DNA from 4 places in the Reella acinonychis genome. Region 4 is predicted to be linked to each of the others. Evidence: riboswitches for the same ligand, from Rfam matches in the RefSeq annotation. Region 4 holds a riboswitch; each other region holds the start of a gene.

Region 1 (4,477 bases), 200 kb from region 4:
TAAAAATTAGGATACTGCATATTTTTTAGTTTTGAAATAAATTTATCACCCATTTTCACGCTTTGCTTTTTGTAATTTTGCATACGCATTTAAGAGTTTTTGGTGTGCTCGTAGCTGTTGTAAGTGCTCGTCATCAGCTAATAAATCGTAGAATGGATTTCCTTGTTCTGATACAGCAGCCCAAGCCGAATTTCTAGCTGTTTCTCCGTACATTTTTCCAAATGCATGGTAATACTGTTCAGGTTGGCGTTCTTCATCAAGGAAAAGTTCGATTGTATTAATTAAACAACGATAATAATTAGCACGTTCTGGCGTAAATACGGAATTATTCATATTATATGTCCAATTTGCCCATTCCAATGCTAACTCTAATTCGCCTAAGGCTAAATAAAGCATTGATTTAAGTTCGCCAATACGTAAGGTTGACCAACCTGATTTAGGGGGCGCCACAATACCAATAAACTCACGAACTCGGGTTGCATCATCAATTCCTTGTTCATCTAATTCATCCAATAGCTCTTGGTAAGTGTCTTGATCATGATGAAAGTGCGGTAAATCGAGCAAGATTTCTCGCCAATCCATCCCTGCGTTATTGTTGGCATAAATTAAATCATCAACTGGATAAATATCTGACATGGAAGGCACGATAATTCGGCAAGCGTACACGCCTAAGTGGTTGTAATCCATAATATAAACTTGTTTGTTGTCCGCATTAAATATGGCCATTAAATTATTGTATTCTTGTTCCGTTGTTCCAGAAAAATTCCAATGAACAAATGGATAATCTGAAGTTTGTTTAAAGAGATCCCAAGAAATTAAGCCGCTTGAATCAATAAAGTGCGTTTCTAAATTCGCATGTTCTGCCACATCATCGTTGTTGAAAGAAGGGGGAGCAAAGACATCTAAATCTTTGAGACTACGACCCTGTAATAATTCCGTTACTGTACGTTCAAATGCAACTTGGAAATTTGGATGCGCACCGAAGGAAGCAAAACAAGTGCCATTATTTGGATTAAATAAAATCACTGCGATAACTGGGTATTTACCGCCTAAAGAGGCATCGTAGCAGTAAATTGGGAAACCTTCCTGTTCTAATGTTTGAATGGATGCTTGAATACTCGGATATTGTGCAATAACATCCGCAGGAATTTCAGGTAAGCTGATTGCCTCGGCAATAATTTTATTTTTTACATAGCGTTCAAATACTTCAGATAATCCTTGAACGCGAGCTTCATATTTGGTATTGCCTGCCGACATGCCGTTCGATACATATAGGTTAGCAATAATGCTTTGTGGAATGTAAACGGGTTTCTGATCGGATTGGCGAATATAAGGCAAGGCAACGATCCCTCGATCATAGTTGCCAGATTGTAAATCAATTAATAAATCAGGTGTCAATTCACCTTCGGGATCAAAATAGCCGAGTAAATAATCGTCTAAAATTCCTTCTGGTAACATATCTTCATCTTCGATAGGGAACCATTTTTCTGAAGGGTAGTGAACAAAATCACTTTCAGCAATATCTTTACCTAAATAATAGTCAGCGAAAAAATAGTTAGTAGAAAGACGTTCAAAATATTCGCCTAATGCGGAAGCTAATGCTGCTTTTTTACTTGCCCCTTTACCATTTGAAAAACATTGCGGGCAATCTTTATCACGAATATGGACAGACCATACGTTTGGAACAGGATTTAACCAGGAGGCTTCTTCAATATCAAAACCAAGTGCGGTTAATTTTTGTTGAAATTTATGGATACTTTCTTCAAGCGCGGCATCTTTACCTAAGATAAAGGTTTGTTCTGTCATTGGGTTACCTTACAGAGAATACGAAAATTTGCCGAATTGTATCATGTTACAGATGAATGCGTATAAGTTATTTACAAATGGTGTATTAAGCTTTATAGTTGTGGCGTTTAGTCGGGGTGCTGAACAATGTTCAGCTGAGATGATACCCGTGAACCTGATACAGTTAACGCTGACGTAGGGAACTAATTAGAGATAAATATCGTTATCTTTTCTATCATTATGTCTTTCTTTTCGTTTAGTGGTTAGTCTGTGTTTTCTTTTCACTTAAACGAGGAGTAAATTCATGACAACTTTTCCATCCATTCACAAAACAAGTCTAAAATTGACCGCACTTTGTGGTTTATCATTATTTATGCTTTCACAGCCAGCACAAGCAGAAGGGCGCTTAACCGTCTATTGCAGCATGCAAAATGCGACCTGTGAAAAAATTGTGCAACGTTTTGCAGAAAAATATAACGTAGATGCACAGTTCGTGCGTAATAGTACGGGTACCATTCTAGGTAAAATTAAAGCGGAGAAAGAGAATCCACAAGCGGATTTATGGTATGGCGGCACCTTAGAGCCTCATTTCCAAGCCGCTGGTGAAGGCTTGTTAGAGAAATATCGTTCTCCTAAGCAAAAAGAAATTATGCCTAGATTTAAGCATTTAACAGAAAAACTAGGTGAATATAGTTCGATTATTTATTTAATGGAACTTGCTATTGGGGTCAATACAGAAAAATTAGAAAAATTGGGGATTGAACCGCCAAAATGTTTTGCTGATTTAGTGGATCCTCGTTTTAAAGATCAAATTCAATATCCTGATCCGCGCGTATCAGGCACAGGTTATTCATTTTTAACCACATTAGTTCAACTTTGGGGCGAAGAAAAAGCTTTTGAATTCTTTAAAAAATTGGATAACAACGTGGTGCAATATAGCAAAAGTGGTTTAGCTACTAGTAAATTGGCGACGGGTGAAGTCGGTGTTGATGTGAGCTTTATGCACAGCTATATACGCGAAAAAGATAAAGGCGCTCCAGTAAAAGGCATTATACCTTGTGAAGGTGCAGGCTATACCTTAGGCGCAATTAGTATTCTTAAAGGTGCGCGTAATTTAGATAATGCGAAGTTATTTGTTGATTTTGCGTTAGATAAAGAAGCACAAGAAATGATGTGGCGAAATGCAGATTCTTATCAGCTTCCAACCAATATTCATGCGGAAATCTCACCAAAATCCAGTAATCCGACAGAATTGAAATTAATCGATATTGATTTTATTCGTTTTGGTTCTGATAAAGAAGCGAAACGCTTAACTGAGCATTGGCTACAAGAAACCAAAATGGCGAAGTAAAAAACAAAGAAAAAGTGCGGTGTAATTCACCGCACTTTTATCTTTAGGCTTCTTTTTTCAGTAAAAACACGCCATGTTCTGCCAGGTGCAGATAAGCCTGTTGTGCATTAGGATCAAACTCTTCTGGATTGCTGTTGACAAGCAGATCTTTTCCGCCCCATTCTGCCACAATTTCCCAGTGATTTCCCATATATACCGCACTTTTAATGTGGCAGTGTTGGCTTTCTTCGCCAGTGTTTTTCAGTTTAATTGCTTCTGGACGAATACCCACTAAACATTCTCCATCGGCTAATCCGAATTGTGATGAATTGGAAAGAGGGAAACTGTAACCATTCACTGTTACTTTATCTTGAGAAAGATGACCATCAAAAATACTACTTTCGCCCATAAAGTTGGCTAAGAAGAGTGAGTTAGGGCGAAGGTAAAGCTCTTTTGCAGGTGCTTTTTGCATAATTTTACCTTTATGCATAACAATAACTTCATCAGAAACAGCAAAGGCTTCTGTTTGATCATGAGTAACATAAAGAGAAGTAATGCCTAAACGCTGTTGCAATTCGCGGATTTTCTCACGCATAGAGCGGCGTAAATTAGCATCAAGGTTACTTAATGGCTCATCAAATAAAAGCACTTTTGGTTTGAGTACTAATGCACGCGCTAAAGCAACACGTTGTTGTTGACCACCAGAAATTTGGTCAACAAAGCGATCTTCAAATCCAGCTAAATCCACTAATTCAAGGGCTTCTTTTACTCGTTGTTTTCGTTCTTCCATGCCAACGCCTTGCATGCGTAAGCCATAACCTACGTTATCGCCAATCGACATGTGTGGGAAGAGAGCATAGGATTGGAATACAATACAAATATCACGATTTTGAATGGATGATTTGGTGACATCTTCTCCATCAATAAAAATCTGTCCCTCGGTTGGACTTTCTAAGCCTGCTACTAAACGTAATACTGTGGTTTTACCACAACCTGATGGACCAAGTAAGGTCACCATTGTGCCACGCTTAATGGTTAAATCTAAATTATCAATAACGACGGATTTTCCAAATGATTTGGTAATGTTTTTTAATACTAAAAAATCGTTGTTCATATATTTACTGCCTTTTGTTAAAACTTTTGATTTTTACACCGCACTTTGCGGTATGGATTAATTCATTTTTTTCGCTTTTGAGCGAGAGATTCTTGTGTCGCCCACTAACCAGTCAAAGAGCAAAATAATTGACATCATTACAACAATAAGGATTGAGCCATAAGCAATTGCGACACCGTACTCCCCGTCTTCTACACGATTTAAAATATATGATGTTGCAACCCTTGTATCAGCAGTTACAAGGAAAA
Region 2 (4,477 bases), 940 kb from region 4:
AGAAGCCTACAAAGCAGTTTACGCAACCTTTGCAGACCAAGTGAAAGCAAAATTATTATTAGCGACTTACTTTGGTTCAGTGGCAGAACACGCTGCGCTGTTAAAAGACTTACCCGTAGACGGTTTACACTTAGATTTAATCCGTTCCCCAGAGCAACTTGCTGCCTTTGAAGATTACAGCAAAGTACTTTCAGCGGGTGTGATCGAAGGTCGTAACATTTGGCGTGCGAACCTAAACAAAGTATTAGATGTGGTTGAGCCGTTAAAGGCAAAATTAGGCGAACGCTTATGGATTGCACCAAGCTGTTCATTACTTCACACGCCATTTGATTTAAGCGTTGAAACTCAATTACAAGAGAAAAACCCTGCACTTTACAGCTGGTTAGCCTTCACATTACAAAAAGTACAAGAGTTAAACGTATTAAAAACTGCGCTTGAAAAAGGTCGTGATGCCATTAAAGCAGAATTAGATGCAAGCCAAGCGGCTGCGGACGCGCGTGCAAATTCTAAAGAAATTCACCGCCCTGAAGTGGCAGAGCGTTTAGCAAACTTGCCAGCGAATGCTGACCAACGCAAGTCACCATTTGCAGAGCGTATCGAGAAGCAAAATGCGTGGTTGAACTTACCGCTTCTACCGACTACCAACATCGGTTCATTCCCACAAACCACGGAAATCCGCCACGCTCGTGCGAGCTTCAAAAAAGGCGATTTAAGCCTTGCTGATTATGAAGCAGCAATGAAGAAAGAGATCGAATATGTGGTGCGTCGCCAAGAAGAACTTGACCTTGATGTGCTTGTTCACGGTGAAGCAGAGCGTAACGATATGGTGGAATACTTCGGTGAATTATTAGACGGTTTTGCGTTTACCAAATTCGGTTGGGTACAAAGCTACGGTTCACGCTGCGTAAAACCACCAGTAATTTACGGTGATGTGGTTCGTCCAGAGCCAATGACTGTGCGTTGGTCACAATATGCACAAAGCTTAACCAAAAAAGTGATGAAAGGGATGCTAACGGGTCCTGTCACCATTTTACAATGGTCATTCGTGCGTAACGATATTCCACGTTCAACCGTATGTAAACAAATCGGTGTGGCGTTATCTGACGAAGTATTAGACTTAGAAAAAGCAGGCATCAAAGTGATCCAAATCGACGAGCCAGCAATCCGTGAAGGTTTACCGCTCAAACGCGCCGACTGGGATGCGTACTTACAATGGGCAGGCGAAGCGTTCCGCTTAAGCTATATGGGAGTACAAGATGACACGCAAATCCACACCCATATGTGTTACTCTGAATTTAACGACATCTTACCAGCCATTGCCGGTTTAGATGCCGACGTAATCACGATTGAAACGTCACGTTCAGATATGGAATTATTAACCGCATTCGGCGATTTCAAATACCCGAACGACATCGGCCCAGGCGTGTACGACATTCACAGTCCACGCGTGCCAAAAGCGGAAGAAATTGAACACTTACTCCGCAAAGCGTTGAAAGTGGTGCCAAAAGAGCGTTTATGGGTCAACCCAGACTGTGGTTTAAAAACCCGTGGCTGGACAGAAACCATTGCTCAATTAGAAGTAATGGTGGCAGTGACCAAAAAATTACGTGCAGAATTGGCGTAATTTAAGCTAACTCGCTAGTCAAGCACATCATCAAAATCCTCGTGTTATTATCACGAGGATTTTTTGATCGCTTTTTAAGCTATTTTAATTTATACTTTTTCAATCTTGTCGGAGTGCTTTCGAGCTGAGACCATATTGGGATCCGTCGAACCTGTTGGGCTAACACCCGCGTAGGGAAACAAGTAAAACTCATCAAAATTAAACCGCACTTTTGTGTATGTCGCCTGCATTTTTGCAAAACAGACGTTATACGATGATTTACCCCTCACTTCAACAAGCAATTTACTTTCTTCCATTAAAAAAGGTATTTGCTTATGTCAAAAGTTACTACTCGCCGTGAAAAACGTGAAGCGGCACAAGCCTTTATTCATAATTTAAAAGGGCATCAACACCCCAATTCTTCTCGCTTTTATTTGCAAGGTTCTCGGGCAGATATTCAAGTGCCGATGCGAGAAATTCATTTAAGTCCAACTTTGGTGGGCGGCGATAAAAATAATCCGCAATATGAGCCGAACGAATCCATTCCTATTTATGATACCGCTGGCGTCTATGGTGATGAGCAAAAAGAGATTGATGTCACCAAAGGCATTCCTGCTTGTCGTGAAAATTGGATCATTGAACGTGATGACACGGAGCAATTGTCGGCGTTGAGTTCCGATTATGCGAATTTACGCCAAAATGACCGCACTTTGGACGAACTGCGTTTTCAACTGAAACATCAAGTGCGACGTGCCAAATCGGGCAAATGTGTGACGCAAATGCATTATGCCAAACAAGGCATTATCACCCCTGAAATGGAATTTATCGCTCTGCGTGAAAATATGGGGCGTGAGCGAGTGAAAAGTGCGGTGCTTTTGCAACAACATTTGGGGCAGGCGTTTGGTGCAAATATTCCTGATAAAATCACCCCTGAATTTGTGCGACAAGAAGTGGCGGCAGGGCGTGCGATTATTCCTTGTAATATCAATCACCCTGAATTAGAACCGATGATCATTGGGCGTAATTTCTTAGTGAAAGTCAATGCCAATATTGGTAACTCTGCAGTGACCTCATCTATTGAAGAAGAAGTGGAAAAACTGGTGTGGGCAACCCGTTGGGGTGCGGATACAGTGATGGACTTGTCCACAGGACGGAATATCCACGAAACACGGGAATGGATTATTCGCAACAGCCCTGTGCCAATTGGCACGGTGCCGCTTTATCAAGCCTTAGAAAAGGTCAATGGCGTGGCGGAAAATCTCACTTGGGAAATTTTCAAAGACACCATTATTGAACAAGCGGAGCAAGGGGTGGATTATTTCACCATTCACGCTGGCACCTTGTTGCGTTATGTGCCGATGACTGCCAAACGCTTAACGGGCATTGTTTCTCGTGGCGGTTCCATTATGGCGAAATGGTGCTTGTCGCATCATCAGGAAAATTTCTTGTATGAACATTTCCGTGAAATCTGTGAAATTTGTGCCAGCTATGATGTGTCACTGTCTTTAGGCGATGGCTTACGCCCAGGTTCTATTCAAGATGCTAATGATGAAGCGCAATTTTCTGAGCTTTACACCTTAGGCGAACTCACCAAAATTGCGTGGGAATATGATGTGCAAGTGATGATCGAAGGGCCAGGGCATATTCCGATGCATATGATCCAACGCAATATGACCGAAGAACTTGAACATTGCCACGAAGCGCCTTTCTATACCTTAGGACCACTGACTACCGATATTGCCCCGGGCTATGATCATTTCACTTCAGGCATTGGGGCAGCGATGATCGGCTGGTTTGGCTGTGCCATGCTGTGTTATGTAACGCCGAAAGAGCATTTAGGCTTGCCTGACAAAGAAGATGTTAAACAAGGGCTAATTACCTACAAAATCGCTGCCCACGCTGCAGATTTAGCCAAAGGACACCCAGCGGCACAAATTCGTGATAATGCCATGTCAAAAGCCCGTTTTGAATTCCGTTGGGAAGATCAGTTTAACCTTTCTCTCGATCCTGAAACCGCTCGTGCCTACCACGATGAAACCTTGCCACAGGAATCAGGCAAAGTCGCCCATTTCTGCTCGATGTGTGGGCCAAAATTCTGCTCCATGAAAATCACCCAAGAAGTGCGTGATTATGCGAAAAGCTTGGAAAGCATTGAAGTGGTGAACGTGACAGACGATGTCCAAACTCAAGCAGAAGGATTGCGTGAAATGGCAGAAAAATTCCGCGAAAAAGGCGGTGAGATTTATCATCAAACGCAGGATTTACTGTAGTTAACCCCGTCAGAGTAAGAAAAAGTTACCCACCATATCATATAAATATGGTGGGTAATAATCATAATATTTCTCAATGTAATACTAATACCACGATAATTATAATTTTCTTCGTTATAGGTATAAAATCGAAGCAATTTTCTGTGAAATCGTGGTATTTTTTATCTTATAAATTGAATAAAATAACACCTATTTAATTTACATATGGGCATGTTACTGATACACTCGCCCGCTTTTAAATAAAGTAACAGAGAATGAAGATGAAATATAAAATTACAGCCCTCACTTTTTTGACAACTATTTGCCAACTCACTTGGGCAAATAATGATCGAATTATTAATGTAGATAATCATCGCCCTGATGAAAAATTTATGCAAACAACGGCGACTAGACCTACACGTTCTATCCAAGATATAGAACCAACCTCAAGCATAAATAAACAAGAAGCACAGGTATTAACAAAAGCCCAACTGGAGCAACAACCCGAGTTAACATTACAGCTTCTTGTTAATGCATTAAAAAATAACGATATCGTACAAGTAGAGCTATTAACAGAAATTTATCAACGAACTCCGCAACCTGATCAAGAATTATTACAATGGGC
Region 3 (4,477 bases), 420 kb from region 4:
TAAATATAAACAGATAGTAATGATAAATAATAGATGATGGATATTTCGCAACTTCTTGATGGATTAAATGACAAGCAACGTGAAGCGGTGGCAGCACCTTTAGGCAATTATTTGGTACTGGCTGGCGCGGGTTCTGGAAAAACGCGTGTGCTTACTCATCGTATTGCGTGGCTCATAGCAGTAGAAGGGATTTCGGAAGGTGGTATTATGGCGGTCACTTTTACCAATAAAGCTGCGGCTGAAATGCGTCATCGTATTCAATCAACCCTTGCGCAATATTCACAACATAGTTTGTTTGGTATGTGGGTCGGCACTTTCCACAGCATTGCTCATCGCTTATTACGAGCTCATTATGCTGATGTAAATTTACCGCAAGATTTCCAAATTTTAGACAGTGAAGATCAATTGCGTTTAATTAAACGCTTATTGAAGTTACATCATTACGATGAAAAAATATTTCCGCCTAAACAAGCTTGTTGGTATATCAATCAGAAAAAAGATGAAGGATTGCGACCTCATCAAATTGATCATATGAATGATCGGCAAGAGAAAGAGTGGGTTCGAATTTATCAAATTTATCAAGATACTTGCGATCGTTCAGGTTTAGTGGATTTTGCTGAAATTCTATTGAGAGCTTATGAGCTCTTTTTAACCAAACCCATCATTTTACAAAACTATCAACGCCGTTTTCGTCAAATTCTGGTGGATGAGTTTCAAGACACCAACAAAATTCAATATGCTTGGATCAAATTATTAGCCGGTCAGAACACAAATGTGATGATTGTAGGCGATGATGACCAGTCAATTTATGGTTGGCGTGGTGCACAAATTGAAAATATTCAGCATTTTTTAGATGATTTCCATCAAGCTCAAACTATTCGTTTAGAGCAAAATTACCGCTCCACAGGCAATATTTTACAAGCTGCAAATGAGCTGATTGCTAATAATGACAACCGTTTAGGTAAAGATTTATGGACGGATGGCGATAAGGGTGATCCTGTGGGAATTTACGCGGCATTTAATGAATTAGACGAAGCCTTATTTGTATCATCGCAAATTAAAATTTGGTTAGAAGATGGTGGTAAATTAGATGATTGTGCAGTGCTTTATCGTAGCAATAGCCAATCTCGTGTGCTAGAAGAAGCATTAATTCGCGCGCAAATTCCCTATCGCATTTATGGTGGAATGCGATTCTTCGAACGCCAAGAAATTAAAGACGCTTTGGCCTATTTACGTTTAGTTAATAATCGACATGATGACGCTGCGTTTGAACGTGTGATTAACACACCAACCAGAGGAATTGGTGACCGCACTTTAGATACCTTACGTCAACTGACCAGAGAGCGAGAAGTCACTCTGTGGCAAGCCACGCAAATTGCGATGCAAGAGAATATGTTAGCAGGGCGAGCAGCCACCGCGTTATTACGTTTTGTGGAATTAATCAATTCATTAGCCCAAGATAGTATGGATATGCCATTATTTGAGCAAACCGATTTTGTGATTAAACATTCTGGTTTATATCAAATGTATGAGCAAGAAAAGGGCGAAAAAGGCGAAGTACGTATTGAGAACTTAGCTGAATTAGTGTCTGCAGCGAGAGAATTTATTAAACCTGATGATGCGGAAGATATGTCTGATTTAACTGCATTTCTGACGCACGCGTCATTGGAAGCGGGCGAAGAACAAGCCAATCCGCATCAAGCAAGTGTTCAGATGATGACCTTACATTCAGCGAAAGGGTTAGAGTTTCCTCGTGTTTTTATGGTAGGAGTTGAAGAGGGCATTTTCCCGAGTTTCTTATCCTTAGAGGAACCAGGGCGCTTAGAAGAAGAACGTCGTTTGGCTTATGTGGGCATTACACGAGCAAAACAAAAATTAACTATTTGTTATGCTGAAAGCCGCCGTTTATATGGTAAAGAAGAACGCCATATCCCTTCGCGTTTTATTAGTGAATTGCCTGATGAATGTATCCAAGCGGTGCGTTTACGTGGTACAGTAACCCGCGCCTACAATCAAAGTGCGGTGAATTCTAGCCGAGTTTTTGTGGACGAAAATAGTGGTTGGAAAGCAGGACAAAAAGTGCGCCACGAGAAATTTGGCCAAGGCACCATTATTAATGTCGAAGGTGCGGATAACAACACTAGATTACAAATCGCCTTCCAAGGTCAAGGCATTAAGTGGCTTATTGCGCATTTAGCAAAATTAGAACGGTTATAAATATATGATTAAAGGGATTTCGTTTTCTATCATTGCCTCTTTATTGTTCGGCATTGTGTATTTTCTTTCTACGGTGCTACAACCGCTGGAAGGCGAAATGTTATTTGGCTGGCGAACGTTAGTGACCTTACCTTTTCTAGCTGTGCTACTTTACAGCTTGAAACAGCACAAAGCCTTTTTTCAATTTTTAATCCAAGTAAAAAATCAACCGCGCTTATTTATTGTTCTGCTTTTTACAAGTGCCACTATGGGTGTGCAAATGTGGTTATTTGTATGGGCGCCTGTACATAATCGAGCCATTGAGGTTTCAATTGGTTATCTATTAATGCCTTTAATTATGGTATTAATTGGGCGTTTTTTCTATAAAGAACGGATGTCTAAAATAAAGACTTATTCGGTTTTATTTGCAGCTATCGGCGTGCTAAGTAAAGTGATTTTGACGGGCGTTTTCTCTTGGGAAACGGGCTTGGTTTGTATTGGCTATCCCGTCTATTTTGCTGTAAGAAAATATTTTAATGTGCTGCATTTATCCAGTTTTATTTTTGAAATGTTGTTACTGGTACCCGCTTCAATTTATTTTGCTTCCCAAACGGATATGGTTTGGATTCAAAGTCAAAATCCTCATATCTATCTCTGGCTTGCGTTGCTTGGTGCTGTAGGTGGTTTAGCACTGGGGTTATATATTTTATCAAGCCAATGTTTACCTATTAATTTATTGGGATTATTAGGATATTTTGAACCTTTTTTCATGTTATGTGTTTCTTTCTTAATTGGTGAAAGCTTACAAAGCGATTCTTACCTTTTAATGATCTGTTTACTTATTGCCGTTGCGCTTTTAGTTTGGGATGGTATTGCGAATTTACCTAAAAGACGAATTAAGGTATAGATTTTTATTGCTAAGTTTGGGCAAAAACACTTACACTAAACCGTTCTCATCGGGGTGCTAATATTCATTGGCTGAGAAAATACCCGTTGAACCTGAACCGATTAATATCAGCGTAGGGATTTGAGAAACGTCAACTTTAACAAAATTTGACCGCACTTAAATTCCTTTAATTTTTGATTAGAGGATTTTTTATGTCTAACAAAACATATGGTTTTATCACCGCACTTTCTTTATTTTCCACTTCTGTACTTGCTAATAGCACCACTGTCAATGTGTATTCTGAAGAGTTTTTTGGTTCTGAATGGGGACCGGGTGGAGAAGTGAAACAATTGTTTGAAAAACAATTCCCACAATGTTCAGTGAATTATCAAGTGTTCGATAGCCGAAATACTTTATTAAATCGTCTTCGTTTAGAAGGAAAGAAAACCAAAGCGGACGTTGTGTTAGGGTTGGATAATTTCCAAATGGAAGCTGCACAAAAAACAGGATTATTTGCAAAAACATCAGTAGATTTAACCGCACTTTCACTACCATTTGATTGGCAAGATCAAACTTTTGTTCCTTATGAGTTTGGTCAATTTGCCTTTATTTATGATAAGAACAAATTGAAAAATCCACCAAAAAGTTTGCAAGAATTAGTTGAGCGTCAGGACTTGCGCATCATTTATCAAGATCCTCGTACTAGCAGTATGGGGCGTGGTTTATTAGCTTGGATGAATGTGGTTTATCCCGCAGATAAAATTGAACAAGCTTGGAAAAACTTAGCGAAACATACGGTAACAGTGGGTAAAGGTTGGAGCGAAACTTACGGTGTATTCCTCAAAGGTGAATCAGATCTAGTATTTAGTCACAATACTTCGCCAATTTACCATGTGCTTAATGATAAAACTGATCAATATGTTGCCACTGATTTTAGTGAAGGAGCTTTGTATCAAGTGGATACTATGGCGAAAATTGCAAGGCATGATAATCCATGTGCGGATCAATTTATCCAATTTGTCCTATCACCAGCAGCACAAAAAGAGATTAGTCAGAAAAATGTCATGCTTTCTGTGATTGCAACAGAAGTAGAGCCACATTTTGATGCATTAAAACAACAACAGTTTAAGGTGAAAAGCCTGAATACAGAAAAAGTAACAGAGCAAAACATTAAGCAATGGACATCGGCATGGCAATCGATTTTAAGTCAATAAAGATTGCCGTTAAACAAAATTTACCGCGTTTATCTTGGCAGCATTATATTGCTGCCTTGATCGTTTTATCTATTTTATTGTCTGTTTATTTTTCTAGCTTGCGCGCGGTTTGGCAAGTTGGCGACAACGTTTTGCAAGGTGTATGGCAAGATCCTTATATTTATCAAGTTATCTCTTTTAG
Region 4 (4,477 bases):
TAAAGAAATTGGCTTAGAGCCTTGGCATTTAAGCTATTTTCCTATTGCGGAGCCATTGCAACAGCAATTTAGCCCAGAAATTTTGATGAGCGCTTGGGAAAATGAACAGGTTGCGGCGAAAGCGATTTTGATTGAACGCATTGAGGAAATATTCGCGCGTTTTTGTTTATAAGAACAGTAAAAGGCATCTTAGGATGCCTTTTATATACTTAAAATTCTTTTAATTTTTGCACCGCACTTTTGATATTCTGTGCTTGAGTGATGGCTGAAATCACCGCTACGCCATCAGCACCAAGTTGTTTCAGTTGAGGCGCGGATTCTGTGGTAATGCCACCGATTGCCACGAAAGGTTTATTAAGCGGAATTTTTTTAAGTTGCTCAATACCTTCTATACCAATGGGTTGGGAATGATCTGCTTTTGATGCTGTCGCAAAAATAGGGCCTACCCCAATATAATCAATGTCCTCTAGTTGTTGTGCGTCTTGAATTTGTTCAAGGTTATTGGTGGATAAGCCAACAATAAATTTGCCATTGGTGCGTTTTAATAGCTCGCTGACTGCCATATCTTGTTGACCCACATGAATGCCATCCGCACCGATTTCCATTGCCAATTCCACATCATCATTAACAATAAAGGGCACTTTATATTGGCGGCATAACTCCAAGCATTGTTTTGCCAATATTTTTTGCTGTTCGGGCTGTGAGATCAGTGAATCTTCGCCTTTATCCCTGAATTGAAAGCAAGTGATTCCTGCTTCCAATGCTTGTTTTAATACGTGCAATAGATTCTGGCAAGGATCGCCAGCTAAATGGCGACAATCTTGTGTTCCTGCAATAAAATACACCGATAGCATTTGTTTGATATTATTCATCTTTATAAGCCCAATGGTTTGTTGGTCCATGACCATGTCCGATATTTAACGGGTTGCTAATTGCCGCAGTTATAAATGCTTTGGCTGTTCGAATAGCTTGTTCTATGCTATTACTTTTAGCTAATTCCGCGGCAATGCAAGCAGAGAAAGTGCAGCCTGTACCATGAGTGTGTTTCGTTGGGAAGCGTTTTGCTTCTAAGCAGAATTGTTTGTTTGGGGTGAAAACATAATCTAAACAGACCGCACTTTGAGAATCTACACTGTGTCCACCTTTAATCACAACGGTTTCCACGCCAAACTCTTGTAATAAACGAGCGGCTTTTTCTGCGCTTTTGTGATCATGAATTTTAATACCTGTTAATGCTTCAGCTTCAGGTAAATTTGGTGTCAGCACATGTGCTTTGGGTAGCATATATTGTTTTAGCGCTTGAATCGCTTGTTTTTCTAATAAAGGCTCTGAGCCTTTCGCTACCATAACAGGATCGAGCACAACTACTGGAAAGTTGTGAGTATCCAAACTTTGTGCCACTGTTTCAATAATTTCAGCATTGCCTAACATACCGATTTTTACCGCATTGATATTGAAATCTTCGGCAACTACACGAATTTGTGCGGCAATTGCATCAAGGGGAATGGGCGCAATTCCAAAAACGCCCATGGTATTTTGTATGGTAATGGCCGTAATTGCACTTGTACCAAACACATTGCGCATTTGGAAGGTTTTTAAATCCGCTTGAATACCAGCGCCTCCGCCGCTATCCGAACCTGCAATTGTCAGTGCTTGAGGAATATTATTCATAATTTACCTTTGAAATCTTGGTGATGTCTTCTGTTGTGATACAAGACAATTTGTTTAAAAACTCTACTGCGAAACTACCTACTTCGGTCGTTAAACCTGCAGCGGCTAATTCGCCAGCGACAGCATAAGTTGTGCAAGCCTCAACACAAGCTGAAAAATAATCGTCTTTTTCTGCTACAGCTAAGAAAGCACCAACAACAGCGCCTAACAAACATCCTGAACCAGTGACTTTTGGAAATAAATCGGTACCATTGGCAATTTTCGCGACTTGTTTTCCATCGCTGATATAATCAATTTCGCCGCTAACCGCAACAATGCATTGATATTTTTGCGCAGCAGCTAGCGCAATTTCTGCAATATTTCCTTCGCCTTGACCCGCGTCAACGCCTTTGCTTTCCCATTCTACGCCCGCTAAAAATGCCACTTCGCTGACATTGCCTCGAATGGCGGATACTTTAACTTTATCTAAAATCTGTTGTACGACTTGACGACGATAAGTAGTTGCTCCTGCTCCAACAGGATCTAACACCACTGGAACGCCAGTTCTATTTGCTACTTGACCCGCGAGTATCATTGCTTCAACATCAAGCTTATTAATCGTACCGATATTAATCAATAATGCTCCTGCAAAATTTTGAATTTCTTCTACTTCTTCGGGCATGGTTGACATAAAAGGCGAAGCGCCTAAAGCGAGTAAACCGTTAGCAGAAAAATTGGTGACAACAATATTGGTGATACAATGAATAAGTGGGTTTTGTTCGCGAACAAGATTTAAGTAATTGAACTGCATATAATTTCCTAATTAAAACGACAAGAAAGATACGCAATAATGGAGCGGTAAAAAAGAAAAATTAGTTCCCTACGCCAGTATTAGCTGTATCAGGTTTTACGGGTATAATCTCAGCCATTTAGTAGATAGCACCCCGACTAACCTTGGTAGTCTAATTTATTAAAACAAAAAAACAAAGATAAAAAGTAATAACTGTGATATTGATCACACAAAAGTGCGGTGTAAAATGAAGATGTTTTTGATTATTAAGAATAAAAGAGGAACAGCATGAAGGTAGGTTTAGTACTTGAAGGTGGCGCTATGCGTGGCATTTTCACTGCGGGCGTGCTTGATGTATTTATGCAACAGCAAGTGCATATTGATGGAATAGTGGGTGTGTCTGCGGGGGCATTATTTGGTATTAATTATCCTTCAAAGCAGCAAGGGCGAGTGTTGCGTTACAACCTACAATATTTGAATGATAAACGCTATATGGGGTTGCATAGTTTGTTGACGACAGGAAATATTGTGAATCGCGATTTCGCTTTTTACCAATTACCTTTTGAATTAGACCCTTTTGATCAAGACGCTTTTTTACAATCCCACACTGATTTTTGGCTTACTTTGACGAATGTTGAAACGGGGGAAGCAGAATATGTGAAAATTCAAGATGTGTTCAAGGAAATGGAGTATTTCCGAGCGACTTCGGCGATGCCTTTTGTATCGAAAATAGTAGAAATCAATGGTAAAAAATATTTAGATGGAGGTATTTCAGACAGTATTCCCATTCAAAAGTGCTTTGAATTAGGCTATGACAAAGTGATTGTCGTGTTAACTCGTCCTTTGGATTATCGCAAAACACCAAGTTCAATGTGGTTGTTTAAATTAATGTATAAAAAATACCCTAAACTAATCGAACGCTGGCAAAATCGTTACTTAGAATACAACCAGACCGTAGAACAAATTATTGATCTCAATAATAAAAAACAAATTTATGTAATTCGTCCTTCACAAACTATTAATATTAGTAGATTGGAAAAAGATCCGAAAATGATTCAAAAAATGTATGATTTGGGTATGGCAGATGCAAAAAATGAATTGGCTGGGTTGAAAGCTTATTTAACCAATTAAAAAAATCCCCGCAATAGCGGGGATTTTATTTAGTCAGTTAAGATTAATTCTTTTAAATATTGGAAAATCTCACGATAGGCTTTTGCTGGTTTATTTTGCTCTTTTTCTTTTTTAGCTGAACGAATCAAATTGCGCAAATGCTGGCGATCTGCTTGTGGATATTGCTCAAAAAAAGCCGCTAAATCCTCGTTATTGTACTCGATCAATTCCTCTCGCAATAATTCCAATTTATGCAACATGGCTTGTTGTTGATTATGTTTATTTTCAATTTTTTCTAACGCTTCTTTGATTGGCTCCACATCCATAGAACGCAACAATTTACCAATAAATTGTAGTTGGCGACGTTTTGCTTCACGTTCAGAACGACGAGCTAAATTAATGGCATCTAATAGGGTTTCATCTAAGGGAATTTTTTCTAAATTCGTTTGTGTCAGTTCAACGATTTTTGCCCCTAACTTTTTTAAATCTTCCGCATCACGTTTAATTTCACTTTTACTTACCCAAATAATTTCTTCTTGATCATCAGTCCAATCTAAGTCGACTTTTTTTCCACGCTTTTTCATTTTTTATCCTGTTTGATTGCTTGGCGCTATGTTTCTTAATTTTGCGACATTGTAGCAAATAAGCTAAAATGCCACAAACTTAGGACATTGGATGAGATTGAATAAAAAGGTAAATAATGAAAACTGAACAGAATTCCACCGCACTTTTAAAACAACAAGAACAAGAATTACGTCATGCGGTGAGTTATGCCGTTGAAATTGCTCAGCAAGCAGGGGCAACAGCAGAAGTCGCAGTGACCAAAGTCAATGGTTTATCGGTTTCTACTCGTTTACAAGAAATTGAAAATGTAGAATTTAACAATGATGGCGCTTTGGGTATTTCGGTTTATTTAGGTCAACAGAA

The links. Region 4 has a riboswitch for thiamine pyrophosphate ahead of thiM (hydroxyethylthiazole kinase). Riboswitches for the same ligand answer to the same signal wherever they lie in the genome.
Region 1: it holds a riboswitch for thiamine pyrophosphate, as region 4 does, so the genes downstream of both, ACUXZ4_RS05235 (ABC transporter substrate-binding protein) here and thiM (hydroxyethylthiazole kinase) in region 4, are expected to answer to the same signal.
Region 2: it holds a riboswitch for thiamine pyrophosphate, as region 4 does, so the genes downstream of both, thiC (phosphomethylpyrimidine synthase ThiC) here and thiM (hydroxyethylthiazole kinase) in region 4, are expected to answer to the same signal.
Region 3: it holds a riboswitch for thiamine pyrophosphate, as region 4 does, so the genes downstream of both, thiB (thiamine ABC transporter substrate binding subunit) here and thiM (hydroxyethylthiazole kinase) in region 4, are expected to answer to the same signal.

Annotation. Positions count from the first base shown of each region.
Region 1 is NZ_CM128256.1:1,033,349-1,037,825, forward strand. It holds gene ycaO (30S ribosomal protein S12 methylthiotransferase accessory factor YcaO) at 46-1,806, opposite strand; TPP riboswitch at 1,909-2,004, shown strand; gene ACUXZ4_RS05235 (ABC transporter substrate-binding protein) at 2,090-3,136, shown strand; gene fbpC (ferric ABC transporter ATP-binding protein) at 3,180-4,229, opposite strand; gene ACUXZ4_RS05245 (ABC transporter permease) at 4,287-4,477, opposite strand, start outside.
Region 2 is NZ_CM128256.1:1,771,918-1,776,394, forward strand. It holds gene metE (5-methyltetrahydropteroyltriglutamate--homocysteine S-methyltransferase) at 1-1,624, shown strand, start outside; TPP riboswitch at 1,724-1,819, shown strand; gene thiC (phosphomethylpyrimidine synthase ThiC) at 1,939-3,873, shown strand; gene ACUXZ4_RS08670 (surface lipoprotein assembly modifier) at 4,128-4,477, shown strand, end outside.
Region 3 is NZ_CM128256.1:1,253,541-1,258,017, forward strand. It holds gene uvrD (DNA helicase II) at 37-2,217, shown strand; gene rarD (EamA family transporter RarD) at 2,222-3,103, shown strand; TPP riboswitch at 3,144-3,240, shown strand; gene thiB (thiamine ABC transporter substrate binding subunit) at 3,295-4,296, shown strand; gene thiP (thiamine/thiamine pyrophosphate ABC transporter permease ThiP) at 4,272-4,477, shown strand, end outside.
Region 4 is NZ_CM128256.1:833,300-837,776, forward strand. It holds gene ACUXZ4_RS04055 (M15 family metallopeptidase) at 1-172, shown strand, start outside; gene thiE (thiamine phosphate synthase) at 210-872, opposite strand; gene thiD (bifunctional hydroxymethylpyrimidine kinase/phosphomethylpyrimidine kinase) at 865-1,671, opposite strand; gene thiM (hydroxyethylthiazole kinase) at 1,664-2,461, opposite strand; TPP riboswitch at 2,511-2,607, opposite strand; gene ACUXZ4_RS04075 (patatin-like phospholipase family protein) at 2,729-3,571, shown strand; gene yjgA (ribosome biogenesis factor YjgA) at 3,601-4,134, opposite strand; gene pmbA (metalloprotease PmbA) at 4,251-4,477, shown strand, end outside.